4 regions of the Terrisporobacter hibernicus genome follow, and region 4 is predicted to be linked to each of the others. Evidence: riboswitches for the same ligand, from Rfam matches in the RefSeq annotation. Region 4 holds a riboswitch; each other region holds the start of a gene.
What was found. A riboswitch is a leader RNA that binds a small molecule or an ion and turns the genes downstream of it on or off. The one in region 4 is predicted to bind cobalamin.

Region 1 (3,219 bases), 720 kb from region 4:
ATATTACAGACATTAAGATATACATTTATACTTCAAGCTATGAACAGACACCCTGCAGTGGATGGTTTGACAAGAAGAATAATGAAAGATATAAAATCTATTGATTGTAACGATGATTTGATGAATATCTTAAAAAGATTAGATGAAATTTATTTAACTTATTTTGAGTTTATAATAAACTCTCAAAGAGAAATTTCACAAGGAAATGAACAAGATATAAAAAATGTAAATGTGGACTTTGATACTTTCTCAGATTTTATGTATGAGGAGTTATATATGGATGAGGAAATAGAAACCATAGAAAGTGAAATTAATAATATAAGTAATACCATGCTAGTTGAAAACTTAGGTGAAATGGGTAGTGGAGATCTAGGAAAATCCTCAAATAGAGTTATATATGTGGATGAAGTTATGGCTCAAAAAATATATGATAAAGTAGAATATTACTATGGTAAAGCATTTCTAAGTGAAAGTGAAATAAGGAAAATTGAAACTAAACATTGTAGAGATGTTCATGAAGGGTGTAGGGTTCATTTTACGGATGGAGTATTACGTAGTGAATGTAACAATGTTTTTCAGTTAAAATATGTTACGAGACAAAAAGAAAACAATTTATACAAATATAGAAATAATATTAAACTACATAAAAGAAGTATTAATAAATTAAAAGAAAGCATATCAAGAATATTAATAGAGGAAAGTGCTATTGATAGAATTTATTCCGACGGAGGAACTATTTGTGCCAATAGAGCTTGGAGAATAGGAAGAAGCAACAATTCAAAAGTTTTTTATAAGGATATAAGAAATGAAAAAGGAAAGTATGTTATAGATATATTACTTGATGCCAGTGGTTCACAAAGTAGAAACCAGTTTAATGTGGCAATACAGGCATATATAATTGCTACTGCTCTTACATCAGTTGGAATTCCCAACAGAGTTATGGGATATTTAAGTTTTTTAGATTATACTATATTAAAAAGATATAGAGATTATAATGATAATATTAATTCTTGTGAAAATATATTTGAGTATTTTGCAGCAGGAAATAATAGAGATGGACTAGCAATAAAGGCAGCAAGTGATTCTTTATTAGAAAGAGAAGAAGAAAATAAAATACTTATAATACTTAGTGATGGTAAACCAAATGATGTGAAAATAGGAAAAGATAGATCAAGAAGTTTAAGAGGAGAGGCTTCTTATAAAGGAATGATAGCAGTAAAAGATACGGCTTTAGAAGTTCGAAAGGCGAGAAAACAGGGAATACTTGTATTAGGGGTTTTCACTGGGAAAGAAAAAGATTTAGAAGCAGAAAAAATAATTTATGGTCAGGATTTTATTTACACTAAGGATATAGAAAGATTTTCTGATATAGTTGCGATGTATTTGAAAAAAATAATAAAAAATTAAGATATTTTAGCAAAATATGAAATAAAATAATTGTTAAAAATTAACAAATATTCTTTTGTATGTGCTATACTTATCTTAGTTAAAAAATTAAATTAATTAAAGTATTTTAGGTTCTTAAACTAAGATTAATAGGGAAAAAGGTGAGATACCTTTGCAGCCCCCGCTACTGTAATGTGGACGAAACTTTTAACCACTGTGGAAACATGGGAAGGGAAAGGAGTAGAATGAAGCAAAGCCAGGAGACCTGCCTACAATATAAAGTGATTTCTTCGGGGTAGGAGAAATATCTTAATAAAAATTTTTATTTGAAGATATTGTGCCTAACTTGAAGTTAGGCACTTTTTAGTTCTTATGAACTTGAATAAGCCCTCAACCTATTTTATTTCAAAATAGTTTGAAAATAGAATAACCCTTAACCTATACCTTAGGATTCTCCAAAATCCTAAGGTCTTTTTTTATGATAATTTACAGGTTAAGTATTTTATATTTTATTCATGGGAATTATTATAGTATTATGGAGTTTGAAGAAAAAATAGAATTAGATTAAAATATATTTATATGAGCATTATAGGAGGATATATATGATTTCAGATATAATAGAAAAATTAAATCCAGCTCAGAGAGAAGCGGTAGAAAATACAGAGGGACCTGTTTTAATACTTGCTGGAGCTGGATCAGGAAAGACGAGAGTTTTAACTACTAGAATTGGTTATCTTATGGAAGATAAAGATGTTAAAGCTGAAAATATTTTAGCTATAACATTTACAAACAAAGCTGCAAATGAGATGCGAGAAAGAGTAGAAGAAACTTTAGAAGGAACAGACACTAAGGAAATGTGGATTACAACATTCCATTCTTGTTGTGTTCGTATTCTTAGAAAAAGTATAAATAAAATAGGCTATAATAGAAGTTTCGTAATTTATGATAGTCCAGACCAAGTTACTTTAATTAAGGACTGTATGAGAGAATTAGATATTAGCGATAAAGCATTTGATCCTAAATATGTATTAAGTTGCATATCTAATGCAAAGGATAAATTGTATTCTCCTAAAAGATTCTTAAAATTAAATGAAGGTGACATATCTAAAACAAAAGTAGGAGAAATTTATGCACTGTATCAAGATCGTTTAAAAAGAAATAGTGCCTTAGATTTTGATGACTTAATAATGAAAACAGTGGAACTGTTTAAAGAATGTCCAGATGTGTTAGATTTTTATAGGAATAAATTTAGATACATAATGGTAGATGAGTACCAAGACACAAGTAAAGCACAATATGAATTAATAAAATTATTAGCTAAACAACACCAAAATATTTGTGTTGTTGGAGATGATGATCAAAGTATTTATGGTTGGAGAGGAGCTGACATAAGAAATATCCTAGAATTTGAAAGGGATTATGACAATGTTAAAATAGTAAAACTTGAGCAAAACTATAGATCAACACAAGTAATACTAGATGCAGCTAACCATGTTATTGCAAATAATACAGAAAGAAAAAGAAAAAGACTTTGGAGCGATAAAAAAGAAGGACAGCTAATAAAAATCCAATTGTCAGAAAATGAAATTGATGAAGGTGATTTTATAGTAAATACTATATCATATATGAAAAGATATGAAGATAGGTATTATAAAGACTTTGCAGTTTTATATAGAGCCAATGCACAAGCTCGTTCTGTGGAAGATGCATTAAATAGGGCAGGAATACCATATAATATTTATGGTGGTATTAAATTTTATGAAAGAAAAGAAATAAAAGATATTATAGCTTATCTTAGAGTAATACAAAACCCTCAAGATGATATATCTTTAA
Region 2 (3,219 bases), 1.1 Mb from region 4:
TTACAGGTAGCATAATTAAAGTTGTACTAAAACCTGAGTTAAAATTTGATTTTTTATTTGTTTTCATATAGACCACGCTAATTAAAATTCCTAAAACTATAGACGTGGTTATTACTATAAGAGAATTGGTAAGAGTAAAAGATTCTCCACTTGTTGATGCTATTATTGTTTCTAACATATTTCAGCTCCTATTTCCTTATTTTCTTTATTATTTAAGCAATATTTCATAAATTCATTACCATATTTTGAAAAATGAGTTGGATAAATTTCCAATTCAGATAAAATTTTTGTAAACCATAAAGGTATGGCACCTAATATTTTTACTTCCATAAGATATTTTCCTTCTCCAACTACATCTTCACCAAAACTCCCTTCTTCCAAGTGAAGGTGATTTCTTCTAGTTAAAACCCTTGAATCAAAAGTAACTCTAAATTCAGGATTATCCTTGCAAAAAAAAGCATTTCTGTCATAAGAAATAAATACAGTAGGATAAACTTTTGTATTACTAAGATAGTACTTTATTTCACTAAGAACCTGATTATCCATATAATCTTCAACTAGGGGTGTTTTATTATTATAAAGAAATTCATAAGCCTCACCTAAGGAAAGAGAAAGTCTTCTTTTACTAACTATACCGTTGATTTTCTTCTTTAGCTCCAAGAATACTTTATCAGTAGTATTAATTGGAATCTTGTAACTTCTTACTCTAAGTTTTTCTTTATAATATGGTTTTGATATGGAATGTCTTATGACATCGCTGTTTTTTGTATCATAATAGATGTTATAGATACTATACGTATTGTTGTTTTGGCAAAATTTATCACGATTCATATAATCTGAAAGTTTCGGAAGTAATTCATTATATTGGTCTTCTGTTATTAAAAACTTTTTTTCATAGCGCTTAAATGATTTTATTGCCATATTTATCACCTCTTTAGCAATGTATTTTATAGTATGAGTATAATAATGTAACCTTAAAAGAATCTTAAAGATAAATTTTTAACATATTTTTATGAAAAGAATTTTTTTTTATAGATTATATACATAATTTGGTATAGAATTAAAGTGTAAGAATAATAAAAAATATTTTAGGTTCTTTAACGATTAATAGGGAAAGAGGTGAGACCCCTCTACAACCCCCGTTACTGTAATGTGGACGAAACTCAGCGTACCACTGTAGTGTTAAACTATGGGAAGGTGAGGAGTAGGATGAAACTAAGTCAGGATACCTGCCTAAAATATCAAAAGAAATTTCTTCGGGGTGAAGGAAGTATCTTATTAGAAAACATTTTATGTTGGAAATTAAAAGATACTAGCCTAGCCTTTTGGTTAGGTTTTTTTAATTATCAACAAATAAGGAAACAGAATATTTAATTACAACAAGAAAACTTACCTAAATGAATCAAAATAATAAGATATACACCCTAAAAATAATTAAAAGGGAGATGTATGTAGTATGAAAAAAAGTAATTTAAAATGGTCATTAATAGCAGCCTTTATGCTAATGATCACACCAGTAGTCTCAAACGCAATGCACATCATGGAAGGTTTTTTACCAGTAAAATGGGCCATAATTTGGTGGGTAATATTTATTCCATTCTTCGTAGTAGGACTTAAAAATATTGCTAATATAGTTAAAGAACAACCTAAAAAGAAATTATTATTAGCTCTTTGTGGAGCCTTTGTCTTTGTATTATCAGCATTAAAAATTCCATCAGTTACAGGTAGTTGTTCACATCCAACAGGTGTAGGACTTGCGGCAATATTATTTGGACCTAGTGCAACTGTAGTTTTAGGTACAATAGTATTATTATTTCAAGCATTGCTATTAGCCCATGGAGGAATTACGACTTTAGGAGCAAATGCTTTTTCAATGGCAATTGTAGGACCATTAGTTTCTTTTGGAATATGGAAACTATGTAAAGATAAAATGGATAAAAAAGTTGCAGTATTTTTAGCAGCAGCATTAGGAGATTTGTTGACATATACAGTAACATCATTCCAATTAGGTCTTGCTTTCCCAGATCCAGCAGGTGGATTTATGGCTTCAGCAGTAAAATTCTTAGGAGTATTCTTTGTTACTCAAGTACCTATAGCAATAGCAGAAGGATTACTTACAGTTATAATTTATAACTTTATAACTGAAAATGAGGAGAGAGAGGTGTTAGCATAATGCAAAGTTCAACAACAAAAAAATCAAGTAATATGAAGTTGACAGTGATATTATTTATATTAGTTTTAGCTATAATTATTGTTCCACTAATAACTCAAAAGGGTGCAGAATTTGGAGGAGCAGATGGAGAGGCTGAAGGTGTAATAACTGAAATAAATCCAGAGTATGAGCCATGGTTTAGTAGTTTAATAGAACCAGCAAGTGGTGAAATTGAAAGTTTACTATTTGCATCCCAAGCAGCACTTGGAGCAGGAATAATAGGATATTATATAGGAACTACTAGAACTAAGAAAAAAATGAGAGAAGAAAGTTTAAATGATAATAGATGATTATGCTTATAAAAATAAGTTGTCTAAAGTAAATCCAAATATGAAATTTTCCATAGGTATGTTACTACTAATTTTATCTTTAATTAATCCTTACAATTATATATCTTTATTGGTTATAGGTATAATGAGTTTTGTTATAGTTGGAATTGCAAAAATTGAATTTAAAGATTACATTCATTTTATTAAAATTCCGTTTGTATTTTTAATTTTAAGTATAATTATGATACTTTTAAATTTTTCTAAAGATAAAGGATTATTATTATACAGTATAAATATAGGAAGTTTATACATAGGTGTTTCAAATGAATCAATAGTATCATCAACACGTTTGTTTTTTAGAGCATTATCATGTTTGACGTGTATTTATTTTATAATGCTAACAACGCCTTTTAATCAATTAATATTTGTATTTAAAAAACTACATTTACCAGATATAGTTTTAGAAATTTCAATGTTAATGTATAGATTTATATTTATATTTATGGAGGAAGTTGCAGACATAAGAAAGTCTCAAGAACTTAGATTTGGATATATAAATTTAAAAAATGCGTATAACTCCTTTGGATTGTTAGTAAATATGCTATTCAAAAGGATGATGATAAGATATGATGAGATGAGTATAGCTTTGGATATGAAGCTTTATGATGGCACATTTTATATTGTAGAGGAAGATTAATAATGTTTAAAATAAATAATTTAACATATCAATACGACAAA
Region 3 (3,219 bases), 1.9 Mb from region 4:
ACTTCCTTCACTAAAATCTATATTTTTTAATGATGTATCATTCTTACTATAATTTCCACCTATATCTGATCCAAACTTAGTAGTATACATTACTCTAATTTCATCATTAGCTTTTACTTTAAATGCCCCAAATCCTAGATTAACAAACCAATCATTTTTAGTTCCCATCCATCCTGAACTAGATCCACCATCAAATGCTTTTAGTCCATTGATTTCACTTATGTAGTTATTTTCTGCACCTGTTTGTGTAGCTTTCACCTTATCTAGTGCTTTAACTATTGCATCCATCATAGTCATATTGTCTTCAATTTTTACCCAATCATCTACTAAAGTTCCATCCCATGCTGCTCCATCTTTTTTAGAGTACGTAGTATTTTCTACTATTACATGTACTTTTTGTGTTAACACTTCTTGTGCAAAAGATTTTATTGATGATACTGTAGATAAGGTAAACACCATAATAAATGCAAGAAAAGAGCTAATAATTTTTTGACTTAATTTCTTAGTGTTTTTATTCCTCATATCTTTCCCCCCAAAATTAAAATATTATAAATCTATAAAAGGGTGCTCTGAAAGCACCCCTTTTATAACAAATTACCAATTATGTAATAAATTTATCATCTTTCTTATTGTAATAATAAATATATTTATTAACACAAATGGTTTAATTGTTTACTATTTAGTAGGTAACCCTGACAAGTTTTCTGGGAATTGTACGCTATAGCCTCCATATGCCCAAACAACAGTTTGTCCTGACTCCACATCAAATGTTTCTCCGCCAACTTTTTCAGAAACATCTACCATTTTTTGTTCAGAAGTCGCATTTCCTTCAGAATCATATACTCTATACATCCAACCAAGTTCATTTTCCATATATGGATAATCTTTATTATTTATATTTACATTTTTTAAGAATTTACTTCCCCATTGTAAATCATCAACAAAATTATCAGCTACAACAGATATTGCATCCATTGCAGATGGATAATTTATTTTAGATGATACAGCACTTGTTGATACAGACCCTTTATTACTTTTTAAAAATTTAAAACTACCACTTGAAGCATCGTATGCTCTTACATTCACACCAGAAACATCTTTTTGTACATCCTTTGGATTTAATACTACAGTAAAGTCCATATATCCTGATTTTGTATTTGTTGCTTCTACAACTGCCACTCCCGCATTCTTTGACGTATCAATCTCAGCATTTCCTTTAGCTGCAAATTGATTTCCTACTGCTTTCGGAGCTTGTTTGCTAACACTTACAGCATCTGTACTTCCTTGTACAATATTCCAATTAATAGAATTTGCATCTGCTTCATTATTAAAAAGACTTGTGCCATACCAATTACTTGTTGCGCCTTGAACCATTAAAGCTTGATCCTTTGTTCCACTTCCTTTTTCAACAGTATAATTATAATCAGTATTATAATTAGTTAAATTAGGATACTCTGTAAAAAAATCAGTTGCAAATGATGTTGCCCCCATTGATAACATTATAGCTGCCGCCATTCCTGTAGTTGCAAATTTTCTAAATCTTTTGTTCATAAAAAACATCCCCTTCTTTATTAAAAATATTATTATTTATAAGGAAGATTAATTTCCATATAATTATCAAAAACCACATGAAAAATAAACCTCCGATTATGCCTTCGGAAACTTTCACCATAAACTTACAATATGCCTGTATTCTGACTAAAGCTCAAACCTACTCTTTGCTCCTTCCCAGAGATAACTCCAGTGGTAATAGCAAATTTCGTAACTTATTACAGCAGGGATAATCTGTGGCGGAATCTCACCGCACTTCCAAAATAAAAAATATTTTTCATTTTTTACATATATTAATTATTTATATATTTACATTACTATTTTTTATTATCTATAATATTCAATAAGTTTACAAATTATTACCTCATATTCATTATACTGTATATTTATTCAGACTTTGGTATAGTCTTTTTTCTAATAAAAGTAGTACCATCATAGTACTACTTTTCACACCCTTCATAATATTGTACTTATGTTTTTATGCAATTAAAAAATGCCAGGTATGAAAATTCATACCTGGCATCAATAAATCTTTTTGATTAAAATTCTATACTTCTCTTGGAAGTATAATTTCAAATTCTGTTTTATAGTTTTTTCTAGCATCCACAATTTTTATACTTCCACCATGAGCTTCTACTATTTTTTTACTTATGGCAAGTCCCAGCCCTGAACCTTTTTTAGTACGAGATTTTTCCCCAACCACAAAAGGATTAAAAATATTTTTTCGTATTTCTTTTGGAATTCCATGGCCATTATCTGCAATATTTATTTTCACCATATCAAAATATTCTTCTATTTCAAATAATATGGATAAATCTTTTTTATTATGTTTTAATGAGTTTGATATAATATTTTCAAAAACACGCTTTAACTGAAATCTGTCTAACTTACAATAAATAGGGTCATCTGGAATATCAGCTTCCAACTCCACTCCATTTATATCTAATTCTTCATATTTTCCTGCTAGATAAACTCTACCATATTCACATAAATCTATTTTTTCAAAAACAAATTTGTAATCTGGATGTTCTAATTTACTATATTCATAAAAAGTATTAATCAATTCATCTAAGTGATCTGCTTTTTTATATATAGTCATAAGATATTGATCTTTTTCTTCTTCTGAAACTAGATTATCACAAACAGCTTTTGAATATCCCTTTATAACTGTTATTGGTGTTTTTAAATCATGGGATATATCCGCAAGGATTTTTTGTTTTTCTTCTTCCAAGCTTTCACGCTTTTTCTCACTATTATACAACTTCCTTGACATATCATTGAAACTACTACAAATATCACAAAATTCCTGTGGTCCATCATAATCTAAATAATTTTCACGCTCACCGTTTTTAAACTTGACAATGGCTTCATTTAAAATATTAATCGGTCTTTTTACTTTATGATTTAGCCAAGTTATAAATATTATAATTAAGATAATATATATTAGTATAAATAATACAAATGCGCATATGCAAGTAATCAAAATTTTACTATATATTTCATTAGTAAGAGAAGGAGTATTTATTAAAAGCGTTAACTTTTCATTGTCCTTATCTTTAAAAGAATATTTTCTAATATCATATCCTTTTAGATAAGCTCCTGTTAAATATTTAAACTCATTTTTAGTAAAAGATTTTCTAGTATCTCCCGTATTCGTATATATTAAAT
Region 4 (3,219 bases):
TCGCCTTACTATTGGGAGAGCAAATGCTTATTAACGGTGCAGAAACTGCTAGAGTTGAAGATAGTGTCCTAAGAGTTTGTAAATCAAGGGGATTTAAACATGTCAATGTTTTTACTACACCAACTTGTGTAATAATATCAGACGAAAAATTTGATGGTCTTACATTTATGAAGACTATCTCCAAAAGAACTATTAACCTTACCAAAATAGATAGATTAAATGATATATCTAGAGATTTTGTTCAAAATGAAGATCTGGATCCACTAGAAGCTATTGGTAGGTTAAGAGAAGTTGATGCAGTAAGAGATTATAACCAATTTGTTTATTTCATTGGTACTGCAATGGCTTCCGCATCATTTGCATACTTAATAGGTGGTACTAGTGTTTTAGATTTTGTACTTACATTACTGATAGCTACCATAGGAGTTATTATTTATAACAAAACACTAAAACTAAACCAAATACCTTTTTTTGCAACACTAATAAGTTCCTTTTCCATAGCTGTTTTTGGTAATTTATTAGTTCAATACGGTATAATTGTAAATTCTACCTCACTAGTGGTTGGTTCTATCATGCCACTTTTACCTGGTGTGTCTTTTATTAAAGGGCTAAGGGATTTAATTTCTGGCAATTTAATTGCTGGTATATCAAGAATAGTTGAGTCATGTTTAATTGCTGCAGCCATAGCTGTTGGTGTTGGTGTTGTCCTTGACTTAGCTGTTAGGTTTGGAGGTTAGTTAAATGAGTTTACTTAATTTATTAGAGAATTTCTTTTTCTCATTTTTAGCTACTGTAGGATTTTCAATATTCTTCAATTCTCCTATAAAATCTTTAGTTCCAGCAGGAACTATTGGGGGTATAGGATGGACAGTTTATATTATATTATTTAATTTTTCTGGAAATGCTATTTTGGCAAATTTTCTTGCTGCTGCATTAATTTCTCTTCTTAGTGAAATATTAGCTAGAAAAATGAAGTATCCTGCTATTATATTTGTTATACCAGGTATCTTACCTTTAATACCAGGATTAGGACTTTATAATACCATGTTATCTTTAGTTGAAGGAAGATATACAGATGCCATATCAATTGGTACTAATGCTTTATTTGTAAGTGCTTCAATTGCAATGGGTGTACTATTAATTACATCTATGGTTAAAACTTATTATATAATACTTTTTAAAATCAACAATAAAAAACTACAGTTAAAAAAGCTTATAAAATAGTTTTTAGTATATAAAATTAAAGTACAATAAACTTTATAGTAAAAGTAATAAAAAAGAAGCATTTGTTATCAAATGCTTCTTTTTTATTATAAATAACTTTATTTTTCTTCTATTATTTTAGTTATTCTAGGTATATACTCTCTACTTCGCTTAAATTTGTCATCGTTTTTTCTTAGTAATAAATAAGATATACCAGTACAAATTAAACCAACTACTCCACTTATAACTTCAATGGACCCTGAAAATTTAATTAAATCTAATATATAATATGTTAATATTGTTCCCACAAGTAAAAATATTAAAGGAACTAAGTAAGCAAGCATTGTAGCTTTAAGCACCTGTACACTTTCCATACTAACTTCTACACGATCTCCTTTTTTGGCTCCTATTGAGTTATCTACTTCTACTACTAAGTCTTGACATTCTGACGATAATTTACTGCACTTGCCACAAGATGCACAAGCCGAATGACGTTGCATTATCATTTTTGCAGTTCTATTATCTACAATGTCTATAATAAATCCCTGTTGATTCATGATTTCATCCCCTTTATATAGAACCTGAACTAGAGAATAAGTTATTACTCTTCATAAAAAAACTTAATTTTTTATCTATAATATGTTCCGTTAATACCTATTTATTAATAACCCATATTACAGTATTTCTCTCACACCCGAAAGATCATGTACTTTTAGGCAGGTCTCCTGACTTAAAATCATCCTACTAACTTCTCCTTCCCATTTTACCAGTGGAGTTAAAGCTCTCCAAAGCTCTAAGTTTTCGTCATTATCACAGTAGCGGGGGCTGCTGTGGATTTTCACCACATTCCCTTTAAAGCCATTTGGCACCTTGAATAATATACTCATTCTCTAGTTAAATGCATATTTTACTATGCTCTTTAATTATAAAATATAATGTTTTTTTCTACAATAGGTTTTCCTTTTTATAATAAGGTTCCACATGAATTATAACCTGGCAATTTGGATTAATTTTATTTTTAATCTCTTTTTCTATATTGTGAGAAAGACTATGAGCTTCTTCAGTAGTTGTATTTGCATCAATCATAATATGCATATCAACATAAATATCATTTGCACTGCCTCTACTTCTTATTTTATGAATATTTTTTATTTCATCAAAAGAATTTAATATTTCAGTAATTTTTTCTTCACCTACAGCGGCTTTGTCCAATAGTATCCCAATGGATTCTTTAAAAATTTCATAAGATGCTTTTAGTATAAATAAAGATATAACTATAGATATAATAGGATCTATAATTTGAGGTAAACCTAATTTAATTCCTATTAATGATAGTAAAACACCTACAGATATAAAAATATCACTTTTAGTATGAATAGAATCAGATATCAATATAAAACTTTTGTATTCTTCACCTTTTTTTCTTTCATATATGGTAACAAAAATATTTATACACACAGTTAATATTAATGAAATTAAACTTATTAGTGTTATATTTAGCTCGCTTGGATTTATAAATCGGCTAAATCCAGCAAATAAAGTTTTCAAACCTAAAAATAAAAGCATACCTCCAATAAACAAACTAGCAATTATTTCACACTTCTTATGTCCATAGGGATGCTCTTTGTCAACTGGCATACTAGCTATAGTAATTCCAATCAAGCCAACCACATTAGATAATCCATCAGATAAAGAATGAACTCCATCTGTACTTAAACTAGCACTATTTATTAAATAACCCACTACTATTTTTATTATAGCTACACCTAAGTTAGCAAACAAAATTATCCATAAAACAAATTTAACCTTTTTGTAATTTGCATTATTACCATAATCAATTTGATTTTCCATAAATACCCCTCCAACTTTGAATTACATTAACAGTTAATAATATTTATCATCATCCTATATACTCAAAAATCCATGGACTATGCCCATGGATTAATAAAATATTATTCAGTTTTTCTATTATCAATATATTCAAATAAGGTAATATTTGTTCCTTCTTCTCCGTTA

Region 1: linked by a shared signal. The riboswitch ahead of pcrA (DNA helicase PcrA) and the one ahead of JW646_RS11760 (SoxR reducing system RseC family protein) in region 4 are both predicted to bind cobalamin.
Region 2: linked by a shared signal. The riboswitch ahead of JW646_RS05995 (energy-coupling factor ABC transporter permease) and the one ahead of JW646_RS11760 (SoxR reducing system RseC family protein) in region 4 are both predicted to bind cobalamin.
Region 3: linked by a shared signal. The riboswitch ahead of JW646_RS02395 (hypothetical protein) and the one ahead of JW646_RS11760 (SoxR reducing system RseC family protein) in region 4 are both predicted to bind cobalamin.

Annotation. Positions count from the first base shown of each region.
Region 1 is NZ_CP081135.1:1,666,139-1,669,357, reverse strand. It holds gene JW646_RS08020 (VWA domain-containing protein) at 1-1,407, shown strand, start outside; cobalamin riboswitch at 1,499-1,673, shown strand; gene pcrA (DNA helicase PcrA) at 1,989-3,219, shown strand, end outside.
Region 2 is NZ_CP081135.1:1,244,813-1,248,031, reverse strand. It holds gene JW646_RS06005 (DUF4956 domain-containing protein) at 1-178, opposite strand, end outside; gene JW646_RS06000 (polyphosphate polymerase domain-containing protein) at 172-921, opposite strand; cobalamin riboswitch at 1,074-1,251, shown strand; gene JW646_RS05995 (energy-coupling factor ABC transporter permease) at 1,457-2,173, shown strand; gene JW646_RS05990 (energy-coupling factor ABC transporter substrate-binding protein) at 2,173-2,502, shown strand; gene cbiQ (cobalt ECF transporter T component CbiQ) at 2,489-3,178, shown strand; gene JW646_RS05980 (energy-coupling factor ABC transporter ATP-binding protein) at 3,181-3,219, shown strand, end outside.
Region 3 is NZ_CP081135.1:487,909-491,127, forward strand. It holds gene JW646_RS02390 (leucine-rich repeat protein) at 1-522, opposite strand, end outside; gene JW646_RS02395 (hypothetical protein) at 676-1,551, opposite strand; cobalamin riboswitch at 1,668-1,858, opposite strand; gene JW646_RS02400 (HAMP domain-containing sensor histidine kinase) at 2,099-3,219, opposite strand, start outside.
Region 4 is NZ_CP081135.1:2,381,209-2,384,427, reverse strand. It holds gene JW646_RS11770 (threonine/serine exporter family protein) at 1-737, shown strand, start outside; gene JW646_RS11765 (threonine/serine exporter family protein) at 742-1,224, shown strand; gene JW646_RS11760 (SoxR reducing system RseC family protein) at 1,323-1,760, opposite strand; cobalamin riboswitch at 1,902-2,091, opposite strand; gene JW646_RS11755 (cation diffusion facilitator family transporter) at 2,149-3,054, opposite strand; gene dinB (DNA polymerase IV) at 3,156-3,219, opposite strand, start outside.